Regions from separate parts of the Sphingobium sp. IP1 genome, predicted to be linked through region 4. Evidence: riboswitches for the same ligand, from Rfam matches in the RefSeq annotation. Region 4 holds a riboswitch; each other region holds the start of a gene.

Region 1 (5,727 bases), on a different contig from region 4:
TTAGAAGCGGACACGCACGCCGCCATAGGCCGACCGGCCATAGGTGCCATAGCCATAGGCGGTGGCGTAATCCGCATCGAACAGATTGTCGATCCGGCCATAGACTTCCAGATGGTCGCCCACGGGGAAGGACGCGCGCAGCCCGGCCAGCCCATAGCCGTCGAGCCGGCGGGTGTTGGCCGTGTCGTCATAGCTGTCGCCGACCATGGTCAGGGTCGCGCCGGTCGACAGGCCGAAAGACCAGAGATAGTCGGCCGACAGGCTGACCGCATTGGCGGCGCGGCGCGGCAGGCGATTGCCGTCGGTGGCCCCGCCCGACCGGTCGCGCGCATCGACATAGCTGTAGGAGGCCGCCACCGTCAGCGCCTCGACCGGCTTCAGCGTCAGCGTCGCCTCCACGCCCTTGGCGCGGGTCCGGTCCAGATTGCCATAGGTGTAGGTCGCATAATCATAGTTGATCTGGTTGCGGGTATCGCGCCGGAACGCCGTCAGCGACAGCACCGCCTTGTCCCCGTCCAGGCTCTGGTCGAAGCCGATATCATAGCTTTTCGACCGCTCCGGCCGCAGCGCGCTGTTGCCGCTATAGGTGTCGTAGAGCTGATAGAGCGACGGCGCCTTGAACCCCTCGCCATAGGAAAGGCGGATATTGGTCGCGCCGGCGTTGGGCGTGTAATTGGCGTTGGCGCCAAAGGTGGTCGCGCCGCCGAACTGGCTATGATCGTCATGGCGCAAGCCCCCGGTGACAGCGAGGCCGGTGAGCGGCTTCACCACCGCCAGCGCATAGACGCTGTCGATATTCGCCTTCGCGCTCGCTATGTCGCCAAAGCCGAAATACTCATAGTCCGGCCGCTCATGCTCATAGCCGAAGATCAGCTTGGCCTGGTCGACCGGGGCATAGACGCCCTCATATTCGAAGCGCAGGTTGGTGCCCGAATAGCCATAGTCCGGGTCGGTGCCCCGGACGAAATAATAGTCGCGATCGTTGCGCATCCAGGTGACGGCGGCGCGGTTGGTCAGCTTGCCGTCGAGCAGCGCCAGGTTGATCCCGGCATAGCCGACATATTGGTCCAGCTTGCTGACGTCGCTGCTGTCGGCCGGCGCGCCGAAGAAGCTGTCATAGTCGAGATCGGCATGGATATAGTAACCGCGCAGGTCGAGGCTGAGCGTGTCGGAAAAGGCGATCTTCAGCTTGGCGTTGGTGGCGATATTCTCATAGCCATCCTTCTCCACGCCGCCGAACGACCGGCCGACCGAGGAAATGCCGTCGGTGTTGAAATAGGCGACGCCCACGCCGCCCGACACCGCCCCGCGCGTGCCCGACACATCGGCCTTCGCGTTCAGCGTGTCGCTATAGCCATAGTCGGCCGAGGCATTGACCTCGAAGCCCTCGCTCGGCGCGCCGGTCATCACATTGACCACGCCGCCGATCGCCTGGCTGCCATAGACCACCGAGTTGGAGCCGCGCAGCACTTCGATCCGGCGGATATTGCCGGTCAGCAGATGGCCGAAATCATAGCCGTCGCCGATGCCGCTCGGGTCATTCACCTTGACCCCGTCGATCAGCACCAGCGTCTGGGTCGTCTCCGCGCCGCGCAGCGACACGCCGGTGACGCCGCCGGTGGAGCCGTTGCGGCTGAAGCGGACGCCCGGCGTGGTGGCGAGCAGATCGACGACATCGACCGCCTCGCGCGTCCTGATCGTGTCGGCATCGATCACCGTGATCGCCTGGCCGACCTCGTCGCGCGGCTGTGCGATGCCCGAAGCGGTGACGACGATATCGTCATCCTGGGCCAGTGCCGGCGTAGCGGCCAGCAGCGCGATCAGCGAAATCCCCAACATCTTCATTTTATCGTCCCCCGGCGTCCGTCGATTTGGAACCGGGGCGTCCGCACAAGCGGTCGCTGCATGGGGATCGGGAAGACGCCAGCGCCCCGCCCCACGCACCGATGCGGCCCCGGCCGCCATGGGCGTCGCTCGACGGAAACACCGCGCCATGGCCATCCCCTGGGCCAGGGCAAGAGCGACCAGACGCCGGCAGGTCTCCTGGCTCGCGGGTCAGGGCAGCGATGCGCCAGCCTTCCCGGACCTGTCGGTCCAGTGGCCGGTTCCGGCCCTCCCCTTTTTGAAGAGCCTGGGAACCCTGCGCATCGCGCTCACCGCTTACAGTTGCAGGGACAGCCGCGGATTTGGAAGGGCTTCGCCCCCCGCACCGCATTCCCGTTTTCAGCCCTTGCGGGCACCGGCGCGATCATGCGCGTCCGGGGCTTTCGATCACCCCGGCGCGCGGCCCCCATAAGCCAAAGCACAGGCCCTGCCAAGCGGGCCAGGATCGCCCCGGCGGATCGTTGCGCGGCGCCGGCGGGCGGCTATGCAGGGGCCTCTTACCGAAGGAGCCGACATGACCGATTCGCTTGCCATCACCGCCGCTGACGTCGCCGATGCCGCGCGGCTGATCGCACCGGCGGCGGTTCGCACCCCGCTGATCGAGAATGCCGCGCTCAACGATCTTTGCGGCCGGCGCGTGCTGGTGAAGTTCGAGGGCGCCCAGCATAGCGGATCGTTCAAGTTCCGCGGCGCCTATAACCGCCTCGCCCGCCTCGATGCAGCGGAACGGGCGGCGGGCGTCGTCGCCTGGTCCTCGGGCAATCATGCCCAGGGCGTAGCCTTTGCTGCCCGCCTGCTCGGTATCCCGGCAACGATCGTGATGCCGGCCGATGCCCCGGCGATCAAGACCGCCAACACGCGTGCGATGGGGGCTGAGGTCGTCCCCTATGACCGCTTCACCCAGAGCCGCGAGGCAATCGCCACCGCCCTTGCCACCGAACGCGGCGCCACCCTCGTCCCGTCCTTCGACGATCCCTTCATTATCGCCGGCCAGGGCACGATCGGCCTCGAAATATTGGAGCAGGCCCAGGCCGCCGGCGCCGACCTCACACAGATTCTCGTCTGCTGCGGCGGCGGCGGGCTGGTAGCGGGCACGGCGACGGCGGTCAAGGCCGCCCGCCCCGACATCGCCGTCTATGCGGTCGAACCCGCCGGCTTCGACGACACCGCCCGCTCGCTCGCCAGCGGCGTGCGCGAAAGCGTCTCGCCCGACGCGCGCAGCATCTGCGACGCGCTGCTGGCCCCCAGCCCCGGCGCGCTGACCTTCCCGATCAACCAGGCCCTGCTCGCCGGCGGCCTCGTCGTCAGCGACGATCAGGTGCGCGACGCAATGCGCTTCGCCTTCACCACGCTCAAGCTGGTGGTCGAACCGGGCGGCGCGGTGGCGCTCGCCGCCATGCTTGCCGGCCTCGCCCCGCCCACTGACGGCGCCACCGCCCTCGTCATCTCCGGCGCCAATGTCGATCCGGCGGCCTATGCAGAAATCATCGGCGGGGGCGCCTGATCCAGACATTGTTTTGTCATCATTTCGCCCTATCGCACCGCCCCTGAAACAGGAGCCGCGGGGGGATAATAGACATGTTCGGATTGATGTTCGCGGCGGCTCTCGCCAACTCGACTCCGGTCGACACCGGGCGCAGTTGGCTGACGGCTCGTGACTATCCGGCTGATGCCCGAAAGCGCGGCGAGGAAGGCATACTCTGGTTCGTCATCCTTGTTTCGCCGGAAGGGCGGGTCGTGCGTTGCGATATCGTCCAGTCGCAACTGTCATCGGAGCTAAACGAAAAGACCTGCTCCCTCGTCACAGCGCGTGCGAAATTCCGACCAGCGACCGACGAAACTGGCGCCCCCATCTATAGTGAGTGGCAGACCCGTATGGAATGGTTTCTGCCCAGCCAGCGCCAGCCGTCCACGACACAAAGCATCACGATGCCCGTCGACATGGAAATACAGGTCCAAAAGCTTCCCAAGGGTGCGCGCGAAAAAAGCGTCGGCCTCGTCGTTAAGATCGATACTGACGGGCATGTCACCCATTGTCAGGGCATCAAGCCCGACAAGAACGACGCCAAACTTGTCAACGTCGCCTGCACCCAGGCCCGCGCTCTTACGATGGAAAGCGGCAAGGATAATGACGGCCGTCCTATCCCCTTCGTCCGCGCCATGCTCGTCGCCTTCCGAACTCCCGTACAATAGCCGTACGCGCGTGCGCGCAGCCAAGACTCGCCTTTTCTGCCCCGCCACACTAAATGCGGCGCCATGATGAGCCGCTTTTCCAAGATGCATGGTCTGGGCAATGATTTCGTCGTGATCGACGCGCGCCAGGCGCCGGTCGCGATGACGGAGGCGCGCGCCCGCGCCATTGCCGATCGCCATGCCGGCATCGGCTGCGACCAATTGATCGTCATCGGCTCCCCGCAAGCCGGCGACCAGGCCGACGTGTCGATGCTGATCTTCAATTCCGACGGTTCGGAAGTGGAGGCTTGCGGCAATGCCACCCGCTGCGTGCCGCTGTTCGTTGGCAAGGATGTGCTGATCCGGACCAGGGCCGGGCTGCTCGACGCCAAGAGCGTGGACGGCGGCGCCAGCGTCGACATGGGCGCGCCCCGCTTCGACTGGGACGCGATCCCGCTCGCTTATCCGATGGACACGCTGACGATGTCGGCCAGCTGGGAAGACCTGCCCGCGCCGGCCGCCGTCAATGTCGGCAATCCGCATGTGATCTTCTTCGTCGAGGATCTGGACGCGGTCGATTTCGAACGGCTCGGCCCGCTGATCGAGCATGACCCGCTTTTCCCCGCCCGCGTGAACGTGAATTTCGCGCAGGTCGTCGGCCCGCAGCATCTGCGCCTGATCGTCTGGGAACGCGGCGCCGGCCTGACCCGCGCCTGCGGCACCGGCGCCTGCGCCACCGCCGTCGCGGCGATCCGCCGCAAGCTGATGACCGGCCCGGTGACGGTCAGCCTGCCGGGCGGCGACCTGGAGATCGACTGGGCGCCGGGCGGCACGATCCGCATGACCGGCCCCGCCACCCATGTGTTCGACGGCGAGGCGGACTGGGACCGCTTCTGACCGTGCCCGGTCCCGACATCATCACCCTGGGCTGCCGGCTCAACATCGCGGAAAGCGAGGCTATTCGCGAAATGGCCGGCGCGCAGGACGACCTGATCGTCGTCAATAGCTGCGCCGTGACGGCCGAGGCCGTGCGCCAGACCCGGCAGGCGATCCGCCGCGCCAGGCGCGACCGCCCCGACGCCCGCATCCTCGTCACCGGCTGCGCCGCCCAGACCGAGCCCCAGACCTTCGCCGCCATGGCGGAAGTGGACGGCGTCATCGGCAACCGCGAAAAGCTGGAGGCCGCCGCCTTCGCCCCGGTGGCGGAGAAAGTGAACGTCTCCGACATCATGGCCGTGCGCGACACCGCGCCGCACATGGCCAGCGCCTTTGCCGAACATGCCCGCGCCTTTCTGGAGGTGCAGAATGGCTGCGACCATCGCTGCACCTTCTGCATCATCCCCTATGGTCGGGGGAACAGCCGCTCCGTCCCCGCCGGCGCGGTGATCGACAAGGCGAAGCAACTGGTCGATGCAGGCTATGGCGAAATCGTGCTGACCGGCGTCGATGTCACCAGCTATGGCCCCGACCTGCCGGGCAGCCCCTCGCTCGGCCAGCTTGTCGAACGACTGCTGCGCCATGTCCCGGACCTGCCCCGGCTGCGCCTCTCCTCGATCGACAGTGTCGAGATTGACGAGCGGCTGTTCGACCTCATCGCCCATGAGCCACGGATGATGCCGCATCTGCATCTCTCGCTGCAGGCCGGCGACGACATGATCTTGAAGCGCATGA
Region 2 (5,727 bases), on a different contig from region 4:
GACCGGCGAGGCGGCGCATAATCCGCGCAAGCATACGGTGAATGTGCTGCCCGGCGGCAAGCTGAGCTTCGACCTTACCGCCGATGCGCTGGGCGACTGGGCATTCCACTGCCATATGCTGATGCACATGCATGCCGGGATGATGCGGGTGGTGACGGTCCGCCACGAGGAGGACGCGGCATGAGGAGTGTCGCGCTTCTGATGCTCGCCGCCGCCGCGCCGGTTCAGGCCCAGACCATGGATCATAGCCAGATGGACCATGGCGCGATGGGCCACAATATGCCCACCACCGACGCCGCGATCCCGCAAGGCGCGCCACCGCCAGTGCCGACCGATCATGCCGCCGACGCGCTCTATGATCCCGCCGCCATGGCCCGCGCCCGCGCGGCGATGATCGCGGAGGGCGGCGGCATGACCTATTCGCAATGGATGCTCGATCGGCTGGAATATCGCGCCGGCAGGGGCGCGGATGGCTATGCCTGGGAGGGCGAGGGCTGGATCGGCGGCGACATCAACCGTTTCGCGGTCAAGAGCGAGGGTGAAGGGACGTTCGGCGGATCGCTCGAACGGGCCGAGGTGCAGGCGCTCTACAGCCGGGCGATCGACCCCTGGTTCAACCTGCAGGCGGGCGTGCGGCACGATTTCGGCGAAGGGCCGGACCGCAGCTATGCGGTGATCGGCATCGATGGCCTGGCACCCTACTGGTTCGAAGTCGGGGCCGAAGCCTTCCTGTCGACTAGGGGCGACGCCCATCTGCGGCTGGAGGCGAGCTATGACCAGCGCCTCACCCAGCGGCTGATCCTGCAGCCTGCCGCCGAGTTCAATCTGGCGGCGCAGGATGTGCCCGAACTGGGGATCGGCGCCGGCCCGTCCGATATCGAGCTGGGGCTGCGGCTGCGCTACGAGATCGCTCGCGAATTCGCGCCCTATGTCGGCGTCAATTGGGAGCGCAAGCTGGGCGACACGGCCGATTATGCCCGTGCCGCCGGCGACAAGCCGTCGGGCACCAGCCTGGTGATCGGCCTGCGCGCCTGGTTCTGAGAGGCGCTTGCAGCCCGCCTGATATTCGATTATCGATCCCGCCGATCCTGCGCCGCACGGCATGGGATCATGATCGCGCCGGTGTCCCGAAAGGGGCTTAATAGGGAATGCGGTGCGGACGGGTGACTGTCCAAATCCGCAGCTGTCCCTGCAACTGTAAGCGGTGAGCGCGATGCATATGTGCGGACGGCAGAATGACCGATCCGCCAGCCACTGGGCCGGACGCTAAATCCTGCGAGGCCTGGGAAGGCCGTGCATCAAGCGATGACCCGTGAGCCAGGAGACCTGCCGGCGTCTGGTCGCTCTTGCCTTGGTCCAGGGGATGGCCGCGGCACGGTAACTTCCGTCTGAGCGACGAACGAGCGGCTGGGGCCGCTGCGACGACGCGCGTCGGTTGCCCTTGGGCGCCCGGCCGGCGCGTGTGTCGGACGTTCGCGCGCGTGCCGCTCGTGAAGGTTGCCCCCGCCCGTCGAACGCGGCGCCGGATGGGGGAATAAATGAAGTCCAATATCGTTTCGCGGGCCGCACTGGCCCTTTCGCTTGCCATCGCATCGCCGGCATTTGCCGATGAAGGGGAAGGCGACAGCATCGTCGTCACCGGCACCAGCCTGGAAGAGACGCTGCCGCAGCAACTGTCGCGCTATGGCCATGCCATCGAGATCGTCACCGACACGCAGATCCGCGATGCCGCCGCGATCGACACCGCCCGTGCGCTCGAAGCGGTGCCGGGCCTGTTCATCCGGTCGCAGTCCGGGCCGTTCAGCTATGTCGACATCGCGCTGCAGGGTTCGCGCACCAAGGATGTGCTGTGGACGATGGACGGCATCCGCCTCAACAACCGCCTCTATGGCGGCACCTCGCCCAACGACACCATGGCCGCCAGCATGATCGAGCGGATCGAGGTGCTGAAAGGCGGCGAAAGCCTGTTCTACGGCACCCAGGCGGCGGCCGGTGTCATCAATGTCGTCACCCGCGACTTCAGCGATGATCTGGGCGGCCAAGTCAATGCCAGCCTCGACAGCTTTGCCGGCACTAGCCTGGATGGCTATGTTCGCGGCGCGATCGGCCAGCATCGCTTCGTGGTCTGGGCCAATCGCAGCCAGTCGGACGGCTATCGTCCCTATGACGTGATGCAGCCCAGCGCCACCGATCGCGCGCGCGGTTATGATCTCTGGTCGGCGGGCATCAAATATCAATATGATATCGCGCCGGACCTGCGCCTCAATGCGCTCTACCAGCATACCAGGGCCGATCTCGACAATATCAGCGCGACGCGGACCAAGGAAAGCCGCAACGACCGCAATGAGGAAATCGCCAGCCTGCGCCTCGACTATACCGGCGAGGATGGGGTGCAATTCTTCCTCAAGGGCTATTTCCACGACTGGAAGACCGCCTATGTCCAGATCCGAAACCCCGTGCCCGCCGGCCCGCCGCAGGTCATCTACCCGGCCGGCACCTTCTGGGGCTATCAGGATTATGGCGGCAGCGCGGTGGTGCAGCTCAACATGCTGCGCGGCATCGACACGCTGATCGGCTATGATTTTCAGAGCTTCAATGGCCGCGACGACGTCCTGCTGATCGCGCCGACCGACGAACAGGTCCATGCCGGCATCTTCCAGCTGCGCACCAATGACGAATTGTCGAGCAAGGCGCGGATCGCGGCGGGCCTGCGCTACAACAAGGCGAAGGGATCGGAAAAGACGATCTGGAACGTCTCGGGCCGTTATGATGTCAGCGACGCGCTGTTCGTGGAGGCCAATGGTGGCACCTCCTTCGTGCTGCCCGACGCCTCGCAGCTTTATGGCAATGATCCCTGTTGCGAGGTCGGCAACCCGAACCTGAAGCCCGAGGAAAGCCTGAACCTCAACGCCGCGCTGGGCGGCGCGCTGGCCGGCGGGGCGATCCGGTGGAAAGCGACCTATTTCAACCGGCGCATCACCGACCTGATCGACACGACCTATGATGATCCGGCCTTTCCGGAAGGCACCTATATCAACGTCAGCGACAAGGTGCGGGCCAGGGGCGCCGAGCTGGAGCTGAACGCCGACCTGACCGGCGGCTGGGGCCTGTCGGCTAGCTACACATATTCGCGCGTCCGCAATCAGGGCAGTTCGGTGCAGCGCGATCGCAATCCGGAACAATATGGCCGCGCCGCGATCGTCTATGCGCCGGAAGCCGGCCGCTTCGGCGCCAATCTGTCGGCCAATTGGGTGGGCGATGTCTGGTCGACCGCGTCGGGCTTTGGCCGGATGAACTATGGCAATTATGCCGTGGTCGATGCGGGCGCGCATCTGTGGCTGGACCAGGCGCGGCGCAACCGGTTCGGCGTCAATGTCGAGAATCTGTTCGACCGCGACTATGCCTCCACCGGCTATCGCTCGGCGGTCAGCGACGCAGGGGTATTGGACGGCAGCAACAGCCGCTTCCTCTATTTCTACCGGGGCGTGCCGCGCACGCTGCGGGTCAGCTATGGCCTGAGCTTCTGACCATGTTGCGGCCGGTCCTGCTGCTGCATCGCTGGCTGGGCATCATCATCGGCGCCGTCATGACGCTGTGGTGCCTGTCCGGCTTCGTGATGCTCTATGTCGACTATCCGCGCCTGACACCGGCCGCGCAGCTTGGGGGGCTCACGCCCCTCAAGCTGTCGGCCGGGCAGGCGGGGATATTGCCCGACGCCATGATGCTGTCCGCCGCCCGGATCGAGATGATGGCGGGGCGACCTGTGCTGCGGGTGACGCCGGCGCTCGATCCGACGCGCACCATCCCGCAGATGCGGGTCTCCGCCGGCACCCATGACTGGGCGACGGGGAAACCGGTCGAGCAGGTCGATCCGCAAAATATCCACAGGATCGCGCGCGAATTCGGCCGCAACAGCGCCATTGCCGGCCCGGTCGGGCAGGTCGCGCAGACGGAGATGGACCAGTGGACGGTCCAGACCTTCCGCCGCAATGCGCCGCTCTATCGCGTCGATTATGCCGATGCGGCCGGGACGCAGGCCTATGTTTCGGGCAAGAGCGGGGAGGTGGTGCAGCTGACCACCCGCTTCCAGCGCTTCTGGGGCTGGCTCGGCGCGGTGCCGCACTGGCTCTATCCCACGATTCTGCGACAGGATGGTGCGTTGTGGAGCCAGGTCGTCATTTGGACCTCGCTGATCGGCTGTTTCCTGACGATCACCGGCCTGTGGGTCGGCATCGCCCGGCTGCGCCGCCGTCGCGATGGCAGCATCGGATCGCCCTATCGCGGCCTGTGGTGGGGGCACCATATGGCCGGGCTGTTCTTCGGCATAGTGACGCTGGCCTGGGTGGCGAGCGGGCTGCTGTCGATGAATCCCTGGGGGCTGCTGGACAGCGAGGCGATGATGACGGAGCGCCAGCGGCTGAACGGTGACTTCGCCTGGGGCGATGCGCGCCGGGCGATCGCGGCGCTGCCCGCCCTGCCGACGGATATCGTCCGGCTGGAAGCAGTGCCCTTTGCCGGTGCCGTCCATCTGGTGGCGATCGATCGGGCTGGCAAGGCGCAGCGCTTCGACGCTGCTGGCCGGCCTGCCACTTTGTCGGAAGCGGGGCTGCGTGCGGCGCTCCAGGATGGACCGCCGATCGCCTCGCTCGACCTGCTGCGGCAGGAAGACGCTTATTATTATGGTCACAAGGCCAGCGTCGCCCTGCCGGTGTGGCGCGTCATCCTGGCCGATGAGCAGGCGACACGCCTCTATGTCGATCCGGCATCGGGCCGCCTGATCCGCGCCTTCGACCGCAATGGCCGCGCTTTCCGCTGGCTGCAGGACGGGCTGCACCGGCTCGACTTCCCGCTGCTGCGCACCCGTCCCTGGTGGGATCTGATCGTCCTGCCGCTGCTCGCCATGGTCACGCTCGTTTGCGGGACCGGGACATGGATGGGCCTTTCCAAGTTGCGGCGCGACCTGCGCCGCGTCCGCAATCGCCGTCGGCGCGCCCGCGCCCTACGGCCCCTGATCGGAGAAACCGCATGACTGCCCCCCCTTTGCAGGCGTCGCTTCGGCGACGCAGCGTGCCGCTGATCGCGGCGCTCGTTATTGCCAATCTGGCCGTCTGGGGCTGGGCCTTCGCCCTGTTCGGCGACCGACCGGTGATGATGGGCACGGCCCTGCTCGCCTGGGGGCTCGGGTTGCGCCATGCGGTCGATGCCGATCATATCGCCGCGATCGACAATGTGACGCGCAAGCTGATGCAGGATGGGCAGCGGCCGCTGACCGTGGGCCTGTGGTTCGCGATCGGCCATAGCGCGATCGTGCTGATCGCCGCGCTGGGCCTCGCCTATGCGGTCAGTGCGCTCGCCGGGCTGGAGCGGTTCCGCGCCGCCGGCGGCGTGGTGGCGACGCTGATCTCCGCTACCTTCCTGTTCGCCATCGCGATCATGAATCTGGTGATCCTGCGCCAGGTCTGGGCGACCTTCCGCCGGGTGCAGGCGGGCGGCAGCTATGTGGAGGCGGACCTCGACATGCTGACCGGCGGGCGCGGGCCGCTGTCGCGCCTGTTCCGTCCGGTCTTCCGCCTGATCTCGCGCCCCTGGCAGATGGCGCCGCTCGGCTTCCTCTTCGGCCTCGGCTTCGATACCGCGACCGAAGTGGCGATCCTCGGCCTCTCCGCCGCGCAGGCGAGCGACGGCTTCGCGCTCGGCCCGGTGCTGGTGCTGCCCCTGCTGTTCGCC
Region 3 (5,727 bases), on a different contig from region 4:
CGCCTTCCTGAAGCTCACCGGCACCTCCCCGATGCGCTGTCATCCGCACCTGCATGGATGCCGAACATAATGGGCCAGGCCGCGCGGTTGGATCATACTTTGGTCCAATAAGGTTTTCCTGACCCATGCCGGACGCTCAGTTCCTAATTTTCGCGGACCGGAAGCAGACATTCCGTTTAGTCGCATGGGCGCCTAATCACGATAGCGCACGGCTTCGACAAACAGCTTGAAAGCGGCGGAGGCATGCCGCCGGTTGGGATAATAAAGCTGATAGCCCGGCAGGTCGGGCGTGAACTTGCCCAGAACCTGGATCAGTCGCCCGGCATCAAGATCATCCTGCACCTGATCGGTCGGCAGATAGGCGAGACCGTGACCATCGAGCGCCGCAGCACGGACGAGTTCAATCGTCGTCAGCGCCAGCGGCCCGCCGACGCGCACCTTCGCCTCCCGCCCGCCGCGCATCAGACGCCAGGCCAGGGGCACCCGAGAACCGGGCAAGCCCAGATTGATGGCGCGATGATCGACAAGGCCGGCCGGAGACGCCGGCGCGCTTCGTCCGGCGAAATAGGCGGGCGCACCGACGATCGCCATTGGCACATCCGCGCTGATGCGAACCGCAATCATGTCCTTGGCGATCTCGCCGCCCAACCGAACACCGGCGTCGAACCGATCGGCCACCACATCCGCGAGCGCATAGTCGATCGTCAGTTCAACCGTGACATCCGGATTTTCAGGGAGCAGCTTGCGCATCGCTGGCAGAAGGATGGTCTTGGCGGCATGCTCCACCGTCGTCACGCGGATCGTGCCCGATGGCCGATCCCGCAAATCCCCCAGCGACGCAATGGCGCCGTCCAGATCATGCAACATCGGCCCCAGCGTGGCGATCAACCGTTCCCCTGCCTCTGTCGGGGCGACGCTGCGCGTGGTGCGGGACAGGAGGCGCATCCCAAGCCGCTCCTCGATCTTGCGCACGATCTGGCTGAGCCCTGATTGCGCCATGCCCAGGCGTGCGGCCGCCTTGGTGAAACTGCGTTCTTCCGCAACGATCACGAATGCCGCCAGATCAGCGATCTCATCGCGCCTCATTCATCACTCCAGTGATAGGACCAAGCAGCATTACCTATCTAATCCACGCAATCGCCAGGGTCTATATCTCCCTTATCGGCAGACGATCCCCCCGTCGCCAGCCCTGAGGAGACCGAGACATGAGCAAGATCAGCTTCGCCAATTCGAACAACCCGTCGATAGCCATGTCGGCCGTCATCAACCTGCCCGAAGGCTTTGATGCAACCCGGCGCTATCCGGCGATCGTCGTTTCGCATCCAGGCGGCGGGGTGAAGGAGCAGACGGCCGGCACCTATGCCCGCAAGCTGGCGGAGCAGGGCTTCGTCACGATCGCCTTCGACCGCTCCTATCAGGGCGAAAGCGGTGGCGATATTCGTCAGCTGGAAAATCCCCATATCAGCACCGAGGATGTCAGCGCGGTCATCGATCATCTGACGACGCTGCCCTATGTCGACCGGGACCAGATCGGCGCGATGGGCATCTGTGCCGGCGCCGGCTACACGGCCAATGCCGCGATCCAGGATCGCCGGATCAAGGCGATCGGTACGGTCAGCGCGGTCAATATCGGTTCCATGTTCCGCAATGGCTGGGACAATATGGTCAAATCGATCGACGCGCTGCCCTATGTCGAGGCGGGCTCGAACGCCCGCACCGCCGACGCCAAGGGCAAGGGCCATGCGACCATGCCGCTGGCACCGATGAACGAAGCGGACGCGCCGAACGAGGAGCTTCGTCAGGCCTGGGAATATTATCATACTCCGCGCGCCGAATATCCGACCGCGCCCGGCTTTGCGACGCTGCGCAGCCTGAACCAGATCATCACCTATGATGCCTATCATATGGCCGACGTCTATCTGACCCAGCCGATCCAGATCGTCGCCGGCAGCATGGCGGGCTCGAAGTGGATGAGCGATGATCTTTATGATCGCGCGGCCAGCACCGACAAAGCGTTCCATGTCGTCGAGGGCGCCAATCATATGGACCTTTATGATGGCGAAGCCTTTGTCGACGAGGCCGTGTCCGTCCTCGCCCCGTTCTTCACGGCCAAGCTGACGGCCGCCGTGACCGAACCCGCCGAGTAATCGTGCAAGCAGGCGCCGGGAGCATTGCGCTCCTGGTATGCCCCCCATCTTTCCCGAGGAAATGATCATGGAAAGCGTTCAGATCCGGAACCGCGACATGGCCTGGCACATCGCCGCCAACATCCTGTTCCCGCCGAATTTCGATGCAGCAAAGAGCTGGCCGGCAATCATTGCCGTCCACCCGTTCGGCAGTTGCAAGGAGCAGACGTCGGGCAATGTCTATGGCAAGGCACTGGCCGAACAGGGCTTCGTCGTCATCGCCTATGATGCCAGCTTTCAGGGCGCCTCGGGCGGCGAACCGCGCTGGATCGAGGATCCGACGCAGCGGGTCGAGGATATCAGTCATGTGATCGACTATGCCGTGACGCTTTCCTATGTCGATGCCGACCGGATCGGCGTGATCGGCGTCTGTGGCGGGGGCGGCTATGTGCTGAACGCCACCCTCACCGAAAAGCGCATCAAGGCGGTCGTGGCGATCACGCCCGTCAATATCGGCCGCCTTTTCCGCGAGGGGTTCAGCAATTATGATCCTCTGGGCGCGCTCGACGCCATGGCCACGCAGCGGACGAAGGAAGCGCGCGGCGGCGAATTGCAGGTCAATGAACTACTGCCTGCCAGCCCCGAAGCTGCCAGGGACGCGGGCCTTACCGAGCGCGATGTGTTCGAGGCGACCGATTATTACAAGACCCCGCGCGGGCAGCAGCCGGGCGGCTGGACCCGGATGCTGTTCAGCCATGCGCAGAATACGCTGGGCTGGGACGCCTTTGCCTTTGCCGAGATGCTGATGACGCAGCCGATGATGGTGGTGATCGGCCAGAAGGTGGGGGCATTCGGCGCCTATCGCGACGGGATGGAAATCTACGGCCGATCGGTCGCCTCAAAGGATCGGCAACTCGTCGCGCTGGAGGACTGGTCGCATTATGACCTCTACGACAAGCCGGAGCCGGTCGGTCTGGCGCTCGACAGGCTGGTGCCGTTCTTCAAGACCCATCTGAGCTGAGCCTGGTCTCCATGATCGATAGTGGAGCATCGATCATGGAGACCGGCAGGACCCGCCCCTTCCCGGTCGTTCAGCACCGGCCCTCATAACGTAGCAGTTGCCACTCAACGCAGGAGAAAGATGCCATAATGGCCGAACGATTTCATATCATCACGGGCGGCCCAGGTTCTGGGAAGAGCACCTTGATTGACGCGCTTGGGTCCGAGGGCTTCGCTCACATGCCGGAGGCCGGTCGTGCAATCATACAGGATCAAGTGAGCATAGGTGGCACGGCGCTGCCATGGTCAGATCGCGAAGCCTTTGCAGCCTTGATGCTTTCATGGGACATGCGATCGTATCGAGAGGCGACATCGTATCCCGGATCCGTGATCTTCGATCGAGGCATTCCCGATGTTATCGGCTATTTGCGGCTTTGTGATCTACCAGTGCCAGCAGCCACAATGCGCGCTGCGGAAATTCGACGCTATGCCAAACGGGTTTTTATCGCGCCTCATTGGCCGGCGATCTTCGCCCAAGATACTGAGCGCAAGCAGTCACCCATCGAAGCCGAAGCGACCTATCGCGCGATGATCGATGCTTATTCTGGTCTTGGATACGAGATCATCCAGCTTCCGCTCGCTTCCGTCACTGAACGTGTAGCCTTCGTCCGATCTCACATCGCATAGCGAGTGGCTGTTAACGGCGGGGTTTACGACCTGACGTCGGACAGCATTTCTCACCTCACATGTGGCCGGACCATTATGGCTCTCGATCGGTCGCTCAGAGCCGCTGTATGGCGATAATGGAGCGCACCTTTGCCATCGAGGCATGACCAAATTCCACATTCCACGAATTTCTTGCTATCCTGTTCGATAGCCCATAGTTCCCAGCCCGTCCCCTAACGGGGGGCAAGATCGCGTTGGTGCTTCGAAAGAGGCTTAAAAGGGAACGCGGTGGAGGGGTACTGCCCCTGAAGCCGAGGCTGTCCCTGCAACTGTAAGCGGATAGCGCGATGCATATCGCGGCAGGCCAAGGATGCCTGTCGCAGCCACTGGGCCGGACGCTAACTCCTGCGAGGCCTGGGAAGGCCGTGCATCGTGCGATGACCCGTGAGCCAGGAGACCTGCCAGCGTCCGGTCGCTCTTGCCTTGGTCCAGGGGATGGCCGCGGCACGGTGTACTCCGTCTGAGCGACGAACTTGCGGCCAGGCCGCAACGGTGGGTTCCGCCGGTCGCTCGTTTGCGCCCGGTCTCCACCGCTGCGCCCGTGCGAGGGGACGTCCTCCTGCGCGGGAACCTGTCCGTTCGACTGGAAAACGCAACGGGGGTTACACATGAATACACGATCGATTCTTTCCGGCCTGATCCGTTCCGGCGCATCATGTTGCGCACTGGCGGCAAGTGTCACCGCAACGCATGCTCAGGAGACCGCCGACGCCGCGCCCGATGGCACGGAGAACATCGTCGTCACGGCGCGCAAGGCCGGCGTCCTGCAGCTTGGCCAGCAGGCCGATGCCTCCAGCCGCCTTGGCCTGACGCCTATGCAGACGCCCGCGAGCGTCGATGTCATCACCAAGGAGATGATCCGCAGTCTTGGCGATCGCACCGTCGTGGCCGCCGCGGCGCGCGCGCCGGGCCTGATCAACAATTCCTCGGCATTCGGCTATTCGCTGAGTTCACGCGGGTTCACCGGCTACACTTCGGTGATGCAGCTCTATGACGGCATGCGGGTCTATACGACGACCACGCAGACCTTCCCCGCCGATCCCTGGATGGCCGAGCGCATCGAGGTGCTGCGCGGCGCTGCGTCCGTGCTCTATGGCGAAGGCGGCATCGGCGGCGCCATCAACGTTGTGCGCAAGAAGCCCAACACCGAAGAGTTCGAAGGTGAACTACGCCTCAGCGGCGGCTCTTTCGATACATATGCAGCGGCCGGCGGGATCGGCGGGCCGATCGGGGACAAGCTGTCCTATCGCGTGGATCTCAGCTACAACCGGTCGGACGGCTGGATGGAGCGCGGACGCTCCCGTAGTCTCGCCCTGTCGGCCGCGCTGCGCTACCAGGCCAGTGACGATCTGGTGCTGACCCTGACGCATGATCGCGCCGATCTAGATCCGACGATCTGGTACGGCACGCCGCTGCGTGATGGCAAGCTGGTGCGCGAAATCCGCAAGAAGAACTACAATATCGCCGACCGCTCGCTGCGCTTCGACGATGCCTGGACCCAGGCCAAGGCGGAATGGACGCCTTCAGACGGGGTGACGATCACCAACGTCGCCTATTACCTCACCGGCTTCAAGCACTGGCGCAATGCAGAAGGCTATGCCTGGTCCGGCGATCAGATCCGCCGGTCGAGCTATCTGGAAATCTTCTACAAGACCAAGCAGTGGGGCGACCGCTTCAACGCGGTTTTCGACCACACATTGCTGGGCATGGACCACCGCCTGAGCCTGGGCGGAGAGTATAACAGCGGATCGCTGCTGCGCACCGACAGTTCGCCCAATTCCCGATCCGACCTGGTGGATCCCTACGACTACGCGCCCGGCACGTTTCTGGATGGCGCCTTCGGCACCCGGTACAAGTATAAGACAGATGTGCAGCA
Region 4 (5,727 bases):
TCCATCAGCAGCGACGGGGTTTCGATCGACTGGTTCACCACCGTGAAATGGGGGTTTTGCAGCAGCAGAGACTGGCGGCGCTGCTTGAGGCCGACATCGTAATAATCCGACAGATTATCGATGCCGATGACATGAAATCCATCCTGGAGCAGACGATGACACAGATGATAGCCAATGAAACCCGAAGAACCGGTGACGAGAACGGTTTTCATCAATCAACTCCGTAGATGTCGCGGGTGAATATCTTTTCCTCGACATCGGCGAGGTTCGGTGACTTACGATTGGCGATGATCACGCTGCATCGTGACTTGAATTCATCGAGGTCGGCCAGAACCTGCGATCCGAAGAAATCGGCGGCGCCCAAAGTCGGTTCGTAGATCACGACCTCTATCCCCTTGGCCTTGATCCGCTTCATGATCCCCTGGATCGCGCTCTGGCGGAAATTGTCGGAACTGGCCTTCATGACGAGCCGGTAGATGCCGACCGTGCGCGGCTGCATGGCGATGATCTGGTCGGCCAGGAAATCCTTGCGGGTGCGATTGGCATCGACGATCGCGGTGATCATGTTCTGCGGCACGTCGCTGTAATTGGCGAGCAACTGCTTGGTATCCTTGGGCAGGCAATAGCCGCCATAGCCGAAGGACGGATTGTTATAATGGTTGCCGATGCGCGGATCGAGGCTGATGCCGTCGATGATCTGGCGGGTTTCCAGGCCGCGGTGCAGGGCGTAGCTGTCCAGTTCGTTGAAGAAGGCGACGCGCATCGCGAGATAGGTGTTGGCGAACAGCTTGATCGCCTCCGCCTCGGCCGGATCGGTCAGCACCGTTTCGATATCCTGGCGGATGGCGCCCTGGCGCAGCAACTGGCTGATGACCTGGCCCAGCATCGATTTTTCGCCCACGACGATCCGCGAGGGATGGAGATTGTCGTGCAGCGCTTTCCCTTCGCGCAGGAATTCCGGCGAGAAGATGATGTTGTCGGTGCCGAACCTGTCGCGCATCGCCTGGGTGAAGCCGACCGGGATGGTCGACTTGATGATGATGATCGCCTGCGGGTTGATCCGCGTGACTTGGGCGATGACCGCCTCCACGCTGGATGTGTCGAAATAGTTGGTGGTCGGGTCATAATTTGTCGGCGTGGCGACAAGGACGAAATCCGCGCCGGCACAGGCCTGGTCGAGGTCCAGCGTGGCCGACAGGTCCAGGTCGCGGGTCTGCAGATAGTCTTCGAGATCGGCATCGACGATCGGGCATCGGCGCGCATTGACCGCATCGACACGGTCCGCAGCGACATCGACGGCAATGACATGATTATGCTGAGCAAGCAGAACTGCATTTGAAAGGCCGACATAGCCCAGCCCGACTACCGCTATGTTCATGCGTAATCCCTCGATTCCTGTCAGATATGTGATTTTGTCATGAATTCATGGCGCGGCGGCGCGTAGGTTTTCCTGATTTGCGGGGCGAAATCGCAGAATTGCGCCGCATCCGAACGCCGTCGCGTGAATGCAGCGCAATTCCTCTCTCCCTTCCATGACGATATTGAGCATACGCGTTCGTATCCGATCGTCAACGATAGAAATCAACTTGATTGATATTTACGAATCATTGCGAATCAAATAGCCGTTCCGTCGAATGCTGTTCAGCGGGGGCTATATGAAGATCGTACACATCATCACGCGGTTCATCCGGGGCGGCGCCGACGAAAACACCCTCTATTCCTGCAACGGCCAGGCCGAGCAGGGGCATGAGGTCTATCTGATGTATGGCCGGGAAAATCATGCGGACATATTGGGGCGCCTGCATCCCGACGTCCGGCCCATCTGCATCGATGCGCTGGTGCGCGAGGTCAGCCCGGTGAAGGATCTGCAGGCGCTGCTCGACATGGGGCTGCGCCTGCGCAAGATCCGCCCCGACATCGTCCATACCCATACCAGCAAGGCCGGGTTCGTCGGGCGGCTGGCAGCCATGTTCTCGCAATCGCCGATCATCGTCCATGGCGTGCATATCCTGCCCTTCCTGAATGTCGGGCCGATGGAACGGCGCATCTATCTGGCGTGCGAGAAGATGCTGTCGCCGGTAACCGACGCATTCGTGGACGTCAGCGCGGGCATGAAGACCGAATGCCTGGTCAACCGGATCGGCGACGAGGACCGGCATCATGTCATTCCCAGCGGCATGGACGTGGCCGCGTTCCAGCAGGCCGAGCCGCTGAGCGAGGCGGAACTGGCCGTAATGGCCGAGGCGCCGGTGATGGGATGGGCGGACGCGCAGGTGATGCTGATGGTGGCGGCGTTCGAGGAGCGCAAGCGCCATGTCGAGTTCCTCGACATCTTCGCGCGGATCGTGGCCGCCAATCCGCGGGCCTGCCTGCTGCTGGCCGGGGCTGGGCCGCTCGAACCGGCGATCCGCGCGCGGATCGATGCGCTGGGTCTGGCCGGCCATGTCCGGGTGATCGGCTTCCGCAAGGATATTGCGCGCTGGATCAAGACCGCGCAGCTGTGCATCCTGTCGTCCGAACGCGAAGGCTTGCCGCGCGTGATCGTCCAATATGCGCTGGGCGGCAAGCCGATCATCGCCACCGACCTGCCGGGCATCGATTTCATCGTCCAGAATGACGTGACCGGCTTTCGCGTCGACACGGTGGAGGCGATGGAGCGGCCGATCAATCTGGTGCTGAGCCACGAGCCGACGTCCGAACGGCTGGAACAAGGGGTGCGGGGTATCGACCTCAGCCCCTGGAGCGTATCGTCGATGAACGAGCGGCTCGAAGCGCTCTATGCTGATCTGTGGGACCGCAAGATCGGGCCGCGGCAAAATGGGGCGGAGGCCTTGCCCGCGGTCCGGCAGGCCTGAGCCGCAGCGGGCGCTGGTCCGGCGGGCCTGCGCCCAAGAGGCTTGCCTTGGCGCATTTTTTCATGTGAGAGCAGCGGCCCATGGACGATCCCGCACTCTGGTTCGAAGCGGCATGTCTCGGCCTGTTGCAGGGACTTACCGAATTTCTTCCCGTCTCGTCGAGCGCGCATCTGCGGATTGCCGGCCTGTTCCTGGGCTCCGGCAAGGATCCGGGGGCGGCGTTCACCGCGATCACCCAGATCGGGACGGAGGCGGCGGTGCTGCTCTATTTCCGGCACGACATCGCCCGTATCGCCTGGGCCTGGCTGCGGTCCTTCCGGCCTGGCCCGCAGGGCAAGCCCGGCGATGTCCGCATGGGCTGGCTGGTCCTGCTCGGGACGGTGCCGATCGTCGTGCTGGGCCTGGCGTTCCAGCATGCGATCGAGCATTCGCTGCGCAATCTCTATTTCACCGCGTCGACGCTGCTGATCTTCGGCGTTGCGCTGGGGCTGGCGGACCGGTTCGGGGCGAAAATGCGGAAACTCGAGCAGTTGAGCCTTGGCCATGGACTGGTGCTGGGGCTGGCGCAGGCGATGGCGCTGATCCCCGGCGTGTCGCGGTCGGGCGGGACCATCACGGCGGGGCTGATGCTTGGCTATACGCGCGAGGCGGCGGCCCGCTATTCCTTCCTGCTGGCGGTTCCGGCGGTGTTGGGGTCGGGTTTCTACCAGCTCTGGAAAAGCTGGGGGCAGGCGGGCGGCATCGGCCTGGGGCCGACTTTGCTGGCGACGCTGATCGCCTTCGTCGTCGGCTATGGCGTGATCGTCGCCTTCCTGAAACTGGTCAGCAGCCGCAGCTATCGGCCCTTCGTCCTCTATCGCCTGATATTGGCATCATGCCTCTTCGCGCTGCTGGCGACCGGCAGGATTGCGCCGATGTCCTGATCCGGGGCGGAATATGCGTCCGGGCGGTCCTGCCGGTCCATATTCCGCGTCTTGGCTAAGCCCGATGTTTCGACTAGGGCATCAACGATGCGCCGGTTCATGCTGGCGCATTGCATAACTGACGCCGGTGTTCCGCAAGGAACTTAATCGGGAATGCGGTGCGGGGGCCTGGCCCCTTATTCCGTGGCTGTCCCTGCAACTGTAAGCGGATAGCGCGATGCACGAGCCCGTGAGGGCAGCCACTGGACAGAGCGTCCGGGAAGGCGTGCATCCCGCAACGACCCGCGAGCCAGGAGACCTGCCGGCGTTTCGGTCGCTCTTGTCCTGACCCAGGGATTGGTCATGGCACGGTCTCTCTTCCGTCTGGGCGGCGAAGCGTGTGGCTGGGGCTGCACGGCCGCGTGGTGTCGGGCGCCTGTCGCGCCTGCCTGCCACCTCGCGCCGACCGGCGATGCCGGCAAGCCCCGCCTGGTTGCGTCCCGGCGCGCGGAGGATTTGCCTGTGAGCCAGACCGGCGCGGGCAGGGATAGGGCGACCGCGAACCATGCGGGGGCCCACGGGCCGGCCGTTCGGGGCTGGTGTCCCGATGCCTGGCGCCCGATGGCGGCGGGCGACGGGCTGATCGTGCGCGTGAAGCCGCGCCTCGGCCGTCTTTCGGCCGACGACATGGCCGGGCTGGGCGAAGCGGCGATCGCTCATGGCAATGGCCTGATCGACATGACCCGGCGCGCGAACCTCCAGATCCGCGGTGTGCGCGACGAAAGCTGGCGCCCCTTGCTCGACCAGTTGCTCGACCTTGGCCTGGTGGACGGCGATGCCCGGCGCGAGGGCGCGCGGATGCTGATGATCGCGCCGGACTGGCGCGAAGGGGATGACAGCCATCGCATCGCCAGCCAGTTGCTCGATCGCCTGGAGGAACTACCGGACTTGCCGGGCAAGATGGGCTTCGTCATCGATGCCGGCGCCGCGCCGCTCCTGCCGGGCGAAGCGGGGGATTTTCGCATCGAGCGGGCGCGCGATGGCGGCCTGATCTTGCGTGCGGAGGGGCGGGCACAAGGCGTGCCGGTGGATAGCGGCGGCGAAGTGGATGCGCTGCTCGCACTCGCCCGGTGGTTCGTGGAGAGCGACGGCGCGCGCGCGGGACGCATGGTCCGGCATGATGCGCCCCTGCCGGATTGGGCAACGGGCAGGGCAGAGGCCGCGTCGCCGCGCCCGCGTCTGACCCCCGGCGCATGGGATGGCGGCATGGCCTATGGTCTTCCCTTCGGCCGGATCGACGCGCGGCATCTTCTCGACGCGCCGGCCATGCGGCTGACCCCGTGGCGCATGCTGCTGGCCGAAGGACAGCTGCCCGGCCTGTCCGCCGACGCGGCCGATACGCTGATCCATGTGGAGGCCTGCCCCGGCGCGCCTGCCTGCCCGCAGGCGAGTGTGGAGACGCGCGATCTCGCCCGCCAGCTGGCGCCCCATGTGGCGGGCCGCCTTCATGTCTCCGGCTGCGCCAAGGGCTGCGCCAGTTCGATTCCGGCCGACATCGTGCTGACGGGGCGGGACGGGCGCTACGACCTGGCCTTCCACGCTCGCGCAGGATCGGTGCCCGTCCGTCCTGACCTCACCGCCACCGACCTTCTTGCCCATTTCGGAGCCTGTTGATGCCCCATGATTATGAGAGGGACGGCGCGGCAATCTATCGCCAGTCCTTCGCCACCATCCGCGCCGAAGCCGATCTCGGGCGCTTTGCTGCCGAGGAGGAGCCGGTCGCCGTGCGCATGATCCACGCCGCGGGCATGGTGGACCTGGCGGCCCATATCCGCTTTTCGCCGGGCTTTGCAGCCGTGGCGCGGCAGGCCCTGGCCGCAGGGGCGCCGGTGCTGTGCGATGCGCGCATGGTGTCGGAAGGGGTCACGCGTGCGCGCCTGCCCGCCGACAATGCCGTGCTCTGCACCCTG

What was found. Region 4 has a riboswitch for cobalamin ahead of CG471_RS23310 (cobalamin biosynthesis protein CobG). Riboswitches for the same ligand answer to the same signal wherever they lie in the genome.
Region 1: another riboswitch for cobalamin. It lies ahead of CG471_RS21870 (TonB-dependent siderophore receptor); the one in region 4 lies ahead of CG471_RS23310 (cobalamin biosynthesis protein CobG).
Region 2: another riboswitch for cobalamin. It lies ahead of CG471_RS16145 (TonB-dependent siderophore receptor); the one in region 4 lies ahead of CG471_RS23310 (cobalamin biosynthesis protein CobG).
Region 3: another riboswitch for cobalamin. It lies ahead of CG471_RS08555 (TonB-dependent siderophore receptor); the one in region 4 lies ahead of CG471_RS23310 (cobalamin biosynthesis protein CobG).

The regions. Positions count from the first base shown of each region.
Region 1 is NZ_NOIW01000082.1:97-5,823, forward strand. Features, by position in the region: gene CG471_RS21870 (TonB-dependent siderophore receptor) at 1-1,845, opposite strand; cobalamin riboswitch at 2,016-2,259, opposite strand; gene CG471_RS21875 (threonine/serine dehydratase) at 2,399-3,388, shown strand; gene CG471_RS21880 (TonB family protein) at 3,463-4,077, shown strand; gene dapF (diaminopimelate epimerase) at 4,141-4,953, shown strand; gene mtaB (tRNA (N(6)-L-threonylcarbamoyladenosine(37)-C(2))-methylthiotransferase MtaB) at 4,956-5,727, shown strand, end outside.
Region 2 is NZ_NOIW01000045.1:10,100-15,826, forward strand. Features, by position in the region: gene CG471_RS16135 (copper resistance system multicopper oxidase) at 1-184, shown strand, start outside; gene CG471_RS16140 (copper resistance protein B) at 181-1,041, shown strand; cobalamin riboswitch at 1,104-1,349, shown strand; gene CG471_RS16145 (TonB-dependent siderophore receptor) at 1,539-3,527, shown strand; gene CG471_RS16150 (peptidase) at 3,530-5,029, shown strand; gene CG471_RS16155 (HoxN/HupN/NixA family nickel/cobalt transporter) at 5,026-5,727, shown strand, end outside.
Region 3 is NZ_NOIW01000018.1:26,548-32,274, reverse strand. Features, by position in the region: gene CG471_RS08580 (HAMP domain-containing sensor histidine kinase) at 1-18, opposite strand, end outside; gene CG471_RS08575 (LysR family transcriptional regulator) at 193-1,086, opposite strand; gene CG471_RS08570 (alpha/beta hydrolase) at 1,206-2,147, shown strand; gene CG471_RS08565 (alpha/beta hydrolase) at 2,215-3,147, shown strand; gene CG471_RS08560 (AAA family ATPase) at 3,276-3,812, shown strand; cobalamin riboswitch at 4,030-4,272, shown strand; gene CG471_RS08555 (TonB-dependent siderophore receptor) at 4,460-5,727, shown strand, end outside.
Region 4 is NZ_NOIW01000094.1:14,016-19,742, forward strand. Features, by position in the region: gene CG471_RS23290 (NAD-dependent epimerase/dehydratase family protein) at 1-212, opposite strand, end outside; gene CG471_RS23295 (nucleotide sugar dehydrogenase) at 212-1,378, opposite strand; gene CG471_RS23300 (glycosyltransferase) at 1,656-2,855, shown strand; gene uppP (undecaprenyl-diphosphatase UppP) at 2,936-3,778, shown strand; cobalamin riboswitch at 3,887-4,099, shown strand; gene CG471_RS23310 (cobalamin biosynthesis protein CobG) at 4,379-5,431, shown strand; gene CG471_RS23315 (precorrin-8X methylmutase) at 5,431-5,727, shown strand, end outside.